One region of the Paenibacillus sp. tmac-D7 genome, then DNA from elsewhere that is predicted to be linked to it. Evidence: predicted binding sites of a transcription regulator. Region 1 holds the regulator's gene; each other region holds the start of a gene.
What was found. Region 1 encodes Rex, which represses fermentation and respiration genes when NADH is low (regulators of the CRP and FNR family bind a similar motif). Its sites were predicted from a motif close to TTGTGAAATATTTCACAA; they were not measured.
Positions count from the first base shown of each region.

Region 2: the regulator Rex is predicted to act here: its motif matches at 1,556-1,573, upstream of nadA (quinolinate synthase NadA).
Region 3: the regulator Rex is predicted to act here: its motif matches at 2,434-2,451, upstream of FKP33_RS10180 (helical membrane plugin domain-containing protein).

Region 1 is NZ_VIDW01000017.1:84,029-88,287, forward strand. It holds gene dinG (ATP-dependent DNA helicase DinG) at 1-1,710, shown strand, start outside; gene FKP33_RS13940 (redox-sensing transcriptional repressor Rex) at 1,707-2,327, shown strand; gene FKP33_RS13945 (inorganic phosphate transporter) at 2,388-3,386, opposite strand; gene FKP33_RS13950 (DUF47 domain-containing protein) at 3,446-4,066, opposite strand.
Region 2 is NZ_VIDW01000052.1:13,233-17,491, reverse strand. It holds gene ftsH (ATP-dependent zinc metalloprotease FtsH) at 1-1,351, shown strand, start outside; gene nadA (quinolinate synthase NadA) at 1,623-2,561, shown strand; gene nadB (L-aspartate oxidase) at 2,598-4,211, shown strand; gene nadC (carboxylating nicotinate-nucleotide diphosphorylase) at 4,204-4,259, shown strand, end outside.
Region 3 is NZ_VIDW01000011.1:46,742-51,000, forward strand. It holds gene FKP33_RS10170 (fatty acid desaturase family protein) at 1-382, opposite strand, end outside; gene FKP33_RS10175 (NAD(P)/FAD-dependent oxidoreductase) at 670-1,848, opposite strand; gene FKP33_RS10180 (helical membrane plugin domain-containing protein) at 1,878-2,297, opposite strand; gene FKP33_RS10185 (multidrug effflux MFS transporter) at 2,654-3,874, opposite strand; gene FKP33_RS10190 (MarR family winged helix-turn-helix transcriptional regulator) at 4,011-4,259, opposite strand, start outside.

The sequences.
Region 1 (4,259 bases):
ACGAAACACGGCGACGACGAGGAGCTTTTCTTTGCCAACAAAGGAAAGCCGTTTTGGCATACGGTGGAAAGCGACACCGATTCTTGCCTGAATCGCGCCTGCCCCTGGTTTAAAAAATGCTTTTACCATCGAGCCCGCCACGAGGCGAACACGGCCGACGTCATCATCACGAATCATTCGCTCTTATTTACGGATATGAAAGCGGACAACCGCCTGCTGCCTGCTTATAAGCATCTTGTTATCGATGAGGCTCATCATTTTGAAGAAGTGGCGAGCAAGCATCTGGGGATCGAGCTTCACTATCACGGGTTAATGAACACGCTTCATTGGCTGTATAAGGACGGCCGTTCCGGGCAATTGTCAAGCCTCCGCTTTCGTTTGCAGAAGGCGGACGAAGATCCGCGCGTGGCTGGCTGGAGCGCTGAGATCGACCGCGCGGTCGAGAAAGTGATGGAGATGAAAGAAGAGTGGGAGCAGCTGACGGAACTGCTGTATCAGTTGCTGACATCGCGCAGCGGGGAGTCGGCGGCTCAGCAGGAAGGCGGCGGCCTCGTGCTTCGGGTGAGGAAGGACGCGCTGCCCCTCGGGTGGGATAAGCTCGCGGTGCTTGAAGAGAATTTTCAGCTGCACGCGCTTGAAGCGCTTAAGAAGCTGGATAAGGTCGTCAGCGAGCTGAAAGAGGTGCAGGACGAATTCGAAGTGCAGAGCGTCGTAACCGACTTAAGCGGCACCGTGAAAGAACTTCATCGTTATAAAGATGCGCTCCATTTCTTTATGACGATGCCGGACGACAACTATGTGTATTGGTTAGAGGGCGGGTTGTACAACAAAAATCGCTCGCTTCAGCTGCATTGCGTGCCGGTCGATGTCAGCTCGCTGCTGCAGCAGCATTTCTTCGAGCCGAAAGATAGCGTAATACTGACCTCGGCCACACTCTCGGTAGGCAAATCGTTCGCTTACACCTGCGAACAGCTGGGGCTGAACGAATCGCAGCCATCCGGACAATTGAGAACGGTGCAGCTTCCCTCGCCGTTCAATTACCGGGAGCAGGCGCTTGTCGCTATCCCCCGGGACTTTCCGGGGCTGCGCGGCGGAAGCGGGGGCGACAAAGAGTTTATCGACCGCCTGATTCCGTCGCTGGCCGAAGTCGCGCTGGAAACGAAAGGGCGCATGCTGGTTCTTTTCACTTCCAATCGCATGCTGAAGACGGTTCATGCCGGTTTGAAGGAAATGCTGGCGCCGTTCGGCGTGAACGTGCTCGGACAAGGCGTGGACAGCGGCAATCGAAGCAAGCTGACGCGCATGTTCCAGAGCAGTCCTGCTTGCGTGCTTCTGGGCACGAGCAGCTTCTGGGAAGGCGTCGACATTCCGGGCGACGCGCTCACCTGTCTGGCCATCGTCCGGCTGCCGTTCCAGCCGCCGACGCATCCGCTTGTGGAAGCGAAGACGGAAAAGCTTAAGGCCAAGAATATGAATCCGTTCATGAAGCTGTCGGTACCACAGGCGGTTATTCGCTTCAAGCAGGGATTCGGAAGATTGGTTCGTACCGCATCGGACAAAGGGATCGTCATTATTTACGATACCCGGGTCATCGATACGAACTATGGGAAATACTTCTTGTATTCGCTGCCGGGACCTAAGATCGAGCATATGACTGCGAATCAGTTGGTTCCACGTATTAAGCGGTGGATGGAGGAGAACGAAGCATGAAAACGATGAAAATTTCCGAGGCGGTCGTCCGACGGCTGCCGATTTACTTGCGATTCTTGAATGAGCTGAGCAAGAAAAATATTTCAACCGTATCTTCACAGGATCTTGGACAAAAACTTGATCTGAATCCGGCCCAAATCCGTAAAGATCTCGCTTATTTTGGTGAATTCGGCAAGAAGGGCATCGGGTATGATGTCGATTATTTAATCGAGAAAATCAGACAAATTTTGAAGCTTGATAAAGTGATTCCCGTCGCGCTGGTCGGAGCGGGCAATTTGGGCCGCGCGTTATGCAATTACAACGCTTATTTAAAAGACAACATGAAAATTGTCGCTGTCTTTGACGCGCAACCGAACAAAATCGGCGAATCGATCAATAACTTAAAAGTAAAGCCGATGGAAGAGCTCGGGACGACGATTCGCGAGCTGCAGATCAGGATCGGGATTATTACCGTTCCTGCGCCGGAAGCGCAGCAGGTCGCCAACCAGTTCACCGAAGCGGGCGTCGAAGCGATCTTGAACTTTGCGCCGCTCATTATTAAAGTGCCGAGCGATGTACGGGTACACCATGCGGATTTCACGACGGACCTGCAAAGCCTCGCTTATTATTTGGATTAATGTATCCGATAAATGAATAACAACAAGCCCGTGCCGAACCGGCACGGGCTTGTCCTATTATTATACGAATGCGTAAATGATTTTGTAGATGAGGAACGCAATCACCATACTGATCGGAATTGTGATGATCCAGGTCAAGATCATTCGTGTTACCGTTGCCCATTTGACATCATGGAATCTCATCACGGAACCTGTTCCGATGATCGAGGAGGAAATGACGTGGGTTGTCGATAACGGCATCCCGAGATGGGTCGACGTTTGAATGACGATCGATGAGTTCAAGTCGGAAGCGAAGCCGTTGATCGGCTCGATCTTCAGCAGCTTACGGCTCATCGTCTTGATAATGCGCCATCCGCCGATTGAGGTTCCGAGGCCCATAGCGGTTGCAGCGGCTAATTTAACCCAGAGCGGAACGTCCAGCGTGTCTTGCTGGTTCATCGCAACCAAGGCGAATACGATGATCCCCATCGCTTTCTGAGCGTCGTTCCCGCCGTGGGAAAAGGAAAGCAGTCCCGCCGAGAAAATTTGGAAAATGCGGAACGTGCGATTGAGCTTGGAACGCGATTGGTTACCGGTCGACATAATAAAGAACCGGATAATCCACATAATCACGATACCGGTAGCGAACGCGACAATTGGCGATAAGACAAGAATCAGAATGATTTCACGAAACCCGGACCAGTTTAAAGCGTCCATCCCTGCGCCTGCAATGACGGCGCCGGCAAGCGAGCCGATAAGTGTGTGGGAAGAAGAGGACGGAATGCCGTAATACCAGGTGAGCAAGTTCCAAAGTATAGCCGTAATCAAGGCGGCGATGACGATATAAATACCGTTCTCAATGGTAGCCGGATTCGCGACTTTACCGCCCACCGTTTTAGCGACTTCTGACGAGTAGATTGCGCCGAGAAAGTTCAAAACGGCCGCGTAGATGATGGCGAATCTCGGTGACAGCGCTTTGGTTGAAATAGAAGTAGCGATAGCATTGGCCGTATCGTGAAATCCGTTGATAAAATCGAACAGAAGCGCCAAAGCAACGACTACAATCAATATGGTTAACATAATTTCCTCCTAAGTCATTGTGCATATTACCACTAACCGGTCCGGACTGGCCGGCAAGGTTAAGAGTATCTCAGCACAACGCTCTCCAAGATGTTGGCGACATCTTCACAGGCATCGGTCGTTTGCTCAAGGCGTTCGTACATTTCTTTCAATTTAAAATCGTGGTAAGGATCTTTCGGATTGGTGAAAATTTCACGGATGCCCTCGCGCATTAAACGGTCTCCTTCATTTTCCAAGCTGTTGATTTGCACGGTATGCTCCGTCAGCTGCATATACTTTTTCTTGGACAGCAGCTTGAAGGCATCGAGGATATGCTGACAGCTGGCTACGAGCACCGCAGAAAATTCCTTCATATATTTATCGGTAAACGTAATGTTCATATAGTCAAAACGTGCGATCGATGCTTCAATTCCGTCGAGCACGTCGTCGACCTTGGAAGCGAGCTCCATAATGTCTTCCCGGTCCAAAGGCGTAATGAACACTTTATTCAAGCCCTTGAAAATTTGATGCGTGATTTGATCTCCGGCATGCTCCAAATCCCGCAGCTGGGGGTAGAAGTTCGCCGGCGGCTCCGATCCCATCATGGCGGTTCGGAAAACTTGAGCGGCCTGCAGCGTGTTTTCAGAAGCCTTAATGAGCAGCAGTAAAAAATCGGTATCGTTCTTTTTTGTAAACAACATGGCTTTCGCCTCCTAAATTTATCGTAAATTTACAATATATAAATACTGTAACTACGGTTTATGTAGAAATAAGGGGTAAATTAACACAAAATTAAAAATAACACACTCGAATGTCGGAATGCAATCCTAGTTTCTCCAGAATCGTCTATGATGATGTGCATCCTTCCATGTGAAGGTGCGAAAGGCTCTCGCA
Region 2 (4,259 bases), on a different contig from region 1:
TACGGGTAAGACGTTGCTCGCCAGAGCGGTGGCTGGCGAAGCCGGCGTTCCGTTCTTCAGCATCAGCGGTTCCGACTTCGTCGAAATGTTCGTCGGTGTCGGTGCGTCCCGGGTGCGCGATTTGTTCGAGAACGCCAAAAAGAATGCGCCTTGTATCATATTTATAGACGAAATCGATGCGGTTGGTCGTCAGCGCGGCGCCGGTCTCGGCGGCGGTCATGACGAGAGGGAACAAACCTTGAACCAATTGCTCGTAGAGATGGACGGATTCGGAGCGAACGAAGGCATTATCATCGTTGCCGCTACCAACCGTGCGGACATCCTGGACCCTGCGCTGCTTCGTCCGGGACGCTTCGACCGTCAAATCACGGTTGACCGTCCGGATGTGAAGGGCCGCGAAGCGGTGCTGAAGGTACACGCGCGCAACAAGCCTTTGGCCAAGGATGTGAAGCTGGATCAGCTGGCTCGTTACACAACCGGCTTCTCCGGCGCGGACTTGGAGAACCTGTTGAACGAATCTGCGCTCATTGCGGCCCGCCGCAATCGCAAAGACATCTCCATGGATGAGATCGACGAAGCTTTTGACCGCGTTGTTGTCGGTACGCAGAAGAAGAGCCGCATCATCAGCGAACGCGAGAAGCGGATGGTCGCTTTCCACGAAGCGGGTCATACGATCGTCGGGATTCACGCCGAGCATGCCGATGTGGTGCACAAAGTTACGATCATTCCGCGCGGACGCGCGGGCGGGTACGTGATGATGCTGCCTAAAGAAGGCGAAGACAAGATGATGCAGACGAAGAACGAGCTGCTCGACAAAGTGACCGGCTTGTTGGCCGGACGCGTTTCCGAGGAGTTGTTCATCGGCGAAATCGGAACCGGCGCGTACAGCGACTTCCAGCGCGCTACAGGCATCGTTCGTCGGATGATAACCGAGTTCGGGATGAGCGATAAGCTTGGACCGATGCAGTTCGGTACGACGCAGGGCCAGGTGTTCCTCGGCCGCGATATCGGGCATGAACAGAACTATAGCGATGCGATCGCTTATGAGATCGATCAAGAAATGCAGTCGATCATTCGCGCTTGTTACGAACGTGCCAAACAGATTCTCACCAAATACAGCGACCAAGTTCGTTTGATCGCCGAGACGTTGATCGAGAAAGAAACGCTCGAGAAAGATCAAATTAAAGAACTGATCGACAGCGGCAAATTGGGTGCGGTTCCTGATGAGGAGCCGGCGCTTGACGGCAAGAACGATGATGTCAAAGTGAACATCCAAAGCCAAGACCAAGCTGCGGATTCCAATAAGCTCGATATCGAGAAGAAAAGCTCGGATGACGAGCAGGATCAATAATATCACGCGAACCGGTGCCGAAAGGTGCCGGTTTTTCCTTTTTGTATCAGGCAAAAAGCGTTGATAAGCGAGAAACTGGCCGTGAGGGATAAGCAGTCGTACAGGCGATGTGTCCGAAGCGTATATTTGTTTCTTTTTGTAGGTATTTAAACATTGACATGGCGGGGCCCCCGCGTGTAAATTAGGTGTAAATCTTTATTATCTTTGTGAACATTTTCACCATCTATTTCGGGGTCTTTACATTCGAGAGGAAAGCAAAGGAAGGTGTGTTATGGAAGCACTGGCACTGGAGCGCAAAGCCGAGCAGCAGCGCGAGCTGAAAGAACGGATCGCTCAATTAAAGAAAGAGCGTAACGCCATTATACTTGCCCATTATTATCAGCGGGATGAAATTCAAGAAGTAGCCGATTTCCGCGGGGATTCGTTCCTTCTTGCACAAAAAGCCGCATCGACGGATGCCGATGTCATCGTATTTTGCGGTGTACACTTTATGGGAGAAAGCGCTAAGATTTTGGCTCCGGGCAAGACGGTTATTATTCCCGATGAGCGCGCCGGTTGTCCGATGGCCGATATGGTCAATGTTGACGGGCTTCGCGCCTTGAAGAAACAGCATCCGAATGCCAAGGTCGTCGCGTACATCAATACATCGGCCGAAGTGAAGTCCGAAACGGACATTTGCTGTACGTCGGCTAACGCCATCAAAGTCATAAACTCGGTAGATTCCGATGAAATCATCTGGGTACCGGATAAGAATCTGGGCGACTACGTATCCAAGTTCACGGACAAGAAAATGATCATCTGGGAAGGCTACTGCAACACTCACGATATGCTGACCGTTAAAGACGTTGAGGAGATGAAAGCTCTGCACCCGAACGCCCAATTCGTGGTTCATCCCGAATGCCGTCCGGAGGTTGTCAAAATGGGCGATTTCGTCGGCAGCACGACGGCCATTATCAAGTACTGCAAGGAATCCGATTGCCAGGAATTTATCGTCGGCACAGAAGACGGCACCGGGTATCAGCTGCGCCTTGACAGCCCGCATAAGCAATTTCATTTTGCCACCAAATACTTGGTTTGTCCGAATATGAAAGTGAATAATTTGAAGAAAGTGGTTAAATGTTTGGAGACGAACAGTCCCCAAGTATACGTACCGCAAGACGTGGCCGATAAGGCCCGTGCATCCTTGGAGCGCATGCTGCAGGTCAAGTAGCATGCGCTACTTCTCTTGTTAGGAAGGTGGAGGCTCATGATCCCCCGTTATATGGTCAATTTCGATTTGCAGCAGCTTCCTACCGTATATACTGACGTGATCGTGATCGGCGCTGGCATCGCCGGTCTTTTTACCGCGCTTAGAAGCGCCGAAACGCATAAAGTGCTGATGGTCACGAAAAAATCGCTGCTGGACAGCAACACACGTTACGCACAGGGAGGCATCGCCGCGGTTATTTCCGATGAGGATTCTCCGGCTTATCATCGGCAAGACACGCTAATTGCCGGAGCGGGCTTATGTTCCTCTTCGGCTGTGGACGTTCTCGTACACGAAGGCCCTGCCGGGGTGAAAGATTTGATCCGGATGGGCACAGAGTTTGATATGGAGGACGGCCGGTACGCCCTTACGAAAGAAGGTGCACACAGCCAGCGGCGTATTTTGCATGCGCAAGGAGATGCGACGGGCGCGGAGATCGTACGCGCGTTGTCAGAACGGACCAAGCAGGACCCGAATATTGAAATTTGGGACGATCATTTTGTGATCGATCTCATTACGCAGGACGGCGAATGCTTCGGGGCTCTCGTACAGAAGCCTGACGGGCAGAAAGTATTCATACGCGCTAACGCCACGGTGTTGTGCAGCGGCGGAGCGGGGCAGTTGTTCCGTTATACGACCAACCCGGACATTGCGACCGGGGACGGCATCGCCATCGCTTACCGGGCCGGAGCTAACATACGCGATGTGGAGTTTATTCAATTTCATCCGACGGCCCTTTGTTATCCGGGCGCCCCGCGTTTCCTGATCTCGGAAGCGGTACGGGGCGAGGGAGCGGTTCTCCGCAACATCAATGGAGAACGCTTCATGGATCGTTACCACCCTCAACTGGAGCTGGCGCCCCGGGATATCGTCGCGCGTGCGATCGTCAGCGAAATGGAGCTGACGAAGTCGACCTTCGTTTACATTGACTTTACGCACGAATCCGAGGAGACGGTTAAATACCGTTTTCCTACGATCTATGAAACTTGTTTGACCTTCGGCCTGGATTTATCCTCTGACTGGATCCCGGTCGCCCCGGCCGCCCATTACATGATGGGGGGCGTGGAGACGGATTTGCACGGCGAAACGACGGTGAAACGGCTGTTCGCCTGCGGCGAAGTCACGTCGACCGGCGTGCACGGAGCCAATCGGCTGGCCAGCAATTCGTTGTCCGAGGCGATCGTGTTCGGACGCCGGATTGTGGAGCGTATCCGCGAGCTGGATAAGATAACGGAAACACCAGTGCTTAGCGAGCGGGGGCGTGCTACGGGGCAAGCCATTCAACCGGTCGTGGAGAAGAAGCTGAAGCTGCAGAAGCTGATGCTGCGTTATGCCGGCTTGAAACGCAATGGCAAAGGACTGGCCAAAGGGTATGAAGAATTGAAGCGGCATCTGGCTATTTTCGACAACTCCTTAGCCAAACGGGAGGAGTATGAGTTCGCGAATCTGCTTATTTGTGCACTTCTGACGACACAAGCCGCCCTGATTAGGGAGGAAAGCCGCGGGGGACACTACAGAGAAGATTTTCCCGAACGCGATGACTTGCTGTGGCGTAAACATACGGTATTCAACCGGGTGAATGGAACGACGGAAGGACGGATTGACGATGTTTGAGTTGAATCGGACGGCTTTGGAACATAACCTGAAAGCCTGGCTGGAAGA
Region 3 (4,259 bases), on a different contig from region 1:
TTGCCGACCTCAGGGCCATGAAGGAGGCGATCTGGTAAACGACTTCATTCATCCACGGCGTTTTGAAAGCGGTTCCATGACCGCACTCATGCCAGCGTGAATCGGAAGGCGTGGCGTATACGATGCCATAAAGCGCGAATGCGGGAATCGCCCACCACGTGCCCCAGCTGTAATAGGCCAGAACCCCTAAAGCGATAACCAAGCCGAACCAAATTAGCGTATCGCGTATGGCCGGCCCGTCCTTTCGCTTCATCAGCTCCTTCAGGCGTTGACGGGGTACCGGACTTGTATACCACTCGGCTGCTACGAGCCCTCTTTCGTACGCCCGCTGTTTCTCGGGACCGACGACACTGTAGTCTCTTCTGGTCTTTGTAGAAGACAACTTGACTCTCCTCCTCTTGATTTGGCTGCCAGGCTTGAGTCCGAATTGCCCGCGGCTGCAAGCCCCATATTTGAATTGATAATCACATCCTCAGAGTACATAATTTTACAGCTCATAGCAATGCATTGAATTGACATCGTTTTGTCTGAAATTGATAAGTTACCCAAACATCCCGAACATCCTTTCTGCCGGTGACGCTCATCCCCTGTTCTCTTAACGTTCCTTTAAACAGAGAAAGGCCCCGCTTCTCTATATGCAGAGAAGCAGGGCCTGCCCGATCGATGATTCTAGTACGCCAAGGTGAACAGTCCGTTGATGTGCGACAAGTAACGCACGTTGCTCGCTTCTTTCATCAACGTCGCCGGCAAGCCTTTCAATTTCGTTTGGTTGCCGCCGATTGTGCCGATTCCGTCTTTGCGGCCAAGGCTCGCGAGCGTTCCGGAGAATACCGGCTCGAACGACTGCATCGGCGCGCCATTATACGACGCGAAGATGTTGTAACCGATCGTTTCGCCCATTTGCCAAGCCAATTGCGCTGTCGGCGGGTATGGACGGCCTTCTTTGCCCATGACAACCGCGCTGTCGCCGGCCACGAATACGTCCGGATGCGACGTCGATTGGAGCGATTCGGTCACGGTTGCGCGGCCGCGGTTCACTTCGATGCCGCAGTTTGCGACAACCGAATTACCTTGAACGCCGCCCGTCCATACGAGCGTGCTTGTCTCGATGACGCTGCCGTCTTTCAACGAAACGGACGTCTCCGTCATTTCCGTAATCGCCACGCCGGTCAGGAACTGCACACCGCGCTTTTGCAAGCTTGTTTGGGCGCGCTCGATCAATTCAGGCGCAAAGCCCATCAGAATCGAAGGGGCCGCTTCTACGCAGTACAACGAAACGTCGTTGAAATCGACGCCTTTCTTCTTACACAGACCCGGCAGCATATCGGCAAATTCGCCGACCAGCTCGATGCCGGTCAAGCCGCCGCCGCCTACGACGAACGTAACGTCCGCTTTATTCTTCGATTGCTTGTAAGCTTCAACCCGCGCTTCAACGTGCGCACGCAGACGGTTCGCGTCGTTAACGGATTTCAGCGTGAAGCTGTGCTCCTGCAGGCCAGGAATGCCGAAGAACGCCGTTTCACTGCCGAGCGCGATGACAAGCGTGTCATACTCGTAGGTTTTACCGCTTTTCAGAAGCACGCGCTTCTCGTCGAGTCCGATCGTTTCGACCGTATCGATGCGCAGATCGATGTTTTTACCGCGAAGCAGCTTCTCGAGCGGAAGCGCTACAGCTTGCTCGCTCAAGTTGCCTGCAGCCAAACGGTGCAGCTCGGTAATAATTTGGTGAGAAGGGAATCGGTTCACGACCGTGATAGTCGCTTCTTCCGCCGTCATATATTTACGCGCCGTCAGCGCGGTTAACAACCCGCCGTATCCGCCGCCTAGAATCAAAATTTGCTTCGACATAGTTATCCTCCGTCCGGTATTGATGCTTCTTAAGATTGACGCTGATTTTGCTGACGCTCTGCCGATACTTCCAGGAACGCTTGGGCAAAACGGAACATCTTCTGCACTTGCGGATCCTTCAGCATTTTAAGCAGACCGAACAAGCCGATAGTCGCCGTTTCCGCTTGCGCACGGTCGCTTGCTTCAATCGCGGTCGCGGCTACGCTCTTAACTTTCTCTTGGATCGGCTTCACGAATTCTTCCATGCCGCCCTTCAGATCGTCGATCAGGACGCGGTCGGTGGCCACATTTTGCACCAAATCGTACGTTTTCGTTAAAAGGGTTACCATTTCGGCCAGCTTCGGCAGGTTGTCGACCAACACCGTAAGCGACTGTTGGACCTCGGGCTTCATCAATTGATCGAGTACATCGAGTGATTCGCGCGAGATCGTTTGCGTTGTTTGTGACATAAGTAAACGTCCTCCTATACTTTGCATAGATGTCCCTTGTGCCGGCTGCCTGTTCTTTTCGAGCGATGGGAGGTTCGTCTTCTTCAAGCCGTCTCTCTGACAAGCTTATCGTCCATGAAGATCCATGACCATCCAATTGTAACATTTTTCACATGCTTGAGAATAAGGCAGTGCCTGAAAGGGAACGCTATATGGACTCTATTATACGACCATTCCCTTCATCTTTGAAAAGCCAATTTCCTACAATTGTGAACATTCTGTTAACACTAATTTCAAGCAGCCGATTCCTTTTTGAAAAAAAAAAAGCGCGGCCGCCGCTTCACCCCCTGGACTCAGCCGCGACCGCACTTCAAACCTTACGCGTTTACCGAACGCTTGCGGCCGATCATGACCGCGTACAGCACAATCGCGCTGACGTTCGCGGCGGCAATGACAATCCCCATCGGGACAGTCGCTTCGCTACCGCCCAGACCGACCAGCGGCGCCACCAATCCGCCGAAGATGAACGACAGCACGCCGAGCAGGGCTGAGGCCGTCCCCGCCGACTTCGCCTGATTGCGCATCGCCAGCGGGAACGACGCCGTTCCGACGATGCCGACGCACGAGACGACGATGAACAGCGGCGGCAGCACGGCGGCCAGCCCCGCTCCGGCGATAAGGCCGACGAGCAGGATAATCCCGCCGAGTGCGGCGAGCACGAGTCCGCTGACGAGCAGCGTCGTTTCCTTGATTTTACCGGCTAGTTTCCCTGTGACTTGGCTGGCAATAATGATGCCAAGTCCGTTTATGGCGAATATGAAGCTGAACGTTTGCTCCGAGACGCCGAACGCATTCTGAAGGACGAAGGGCGATCCGGCGATATAAGCGAACATGGCCGCGGTCACAAGCCCTTGCGAAAGCGCATAGCCCATAAACAGCCGGTCCTTCGCTATCGCGCGCATCGTCGACAGCGATTGCGCAATACCGCCTTGCGACCGGTGCTCGGGCTTCAAGGTTTCCGGCAGCGCGAAGAGGACGGCGATGAATACGAGCACCCCGATGAGCGACAGCACGAGGAACACGCCGCGCCACGACGTGAACTGCAGGAGCTGACCTCCCATAATCGGAGCCAGGATCGGAGCCGCACCGTTCACCAGCATCAGCAGCGCGAAAAACTTCGTCAGCTCCATCCCCGCATAGAGGTCCCGGGCCACCGCCCGCGAGATGACGATACCCGCCGAGCCGGCCGCGCCTTGAATGAAACGCAGCGCGACGAACGCCCAGGCCGACGTGCTGAACATGCACAGCAACGAAGCTACGGTGTACAAGAGCAGCCCCGCCAGAAGCGGCCCCCGTCTGCCGCGCACGTCGCTGAGCGGCCCGGCAAGCAGCTGTCCGAGCGACAGCCCGAGCAGACAAGAGGTAAGGCTTAGCTGCGCCATCGAGGTGCTCGTGTGCAGGTCGCCTTCAAGCATGGGCAGCGCCGGCAGGTACATATCGAGCGATAACGGACCGAAAGCCGACAAAATGCCCAGCACAAAAGCGATCCAGATGCGCCTGGACCGGGCGGGCGCTTGAATAGCCGCAGATGATTTCATGAATGAATGCCTCCTTGATTCCGGACAGTAAACCTAATAACGGAACAGCCGTGCGCCATCTGAGCGGTTGGCGAATTTTCCGGCGGAAAATTGGCGTATAAGAAACCGGGGTGCGAAGTTTCCGTAACCGCAACCGCTAACGCTTCTTCTCCAGCTCCACGTTGTAGGCGCTTAAATATTGGCTGAGCCGCTGAATTTTATCGTCGAATTGCGCAATTTCCGATTCCGGCACCTTCGCAAAAATCAGATCCGCATGCTCGGCAAAATGCTCCCTCCACCGCAGCAGCTGCTCCATCCCCAGCCCGGTTAACCGCACGTACATGATACGCCGATCCTCCTCGGAACGTACGCGTTCGACCCACTGCTTCTCCTCCAGTTTATCGAT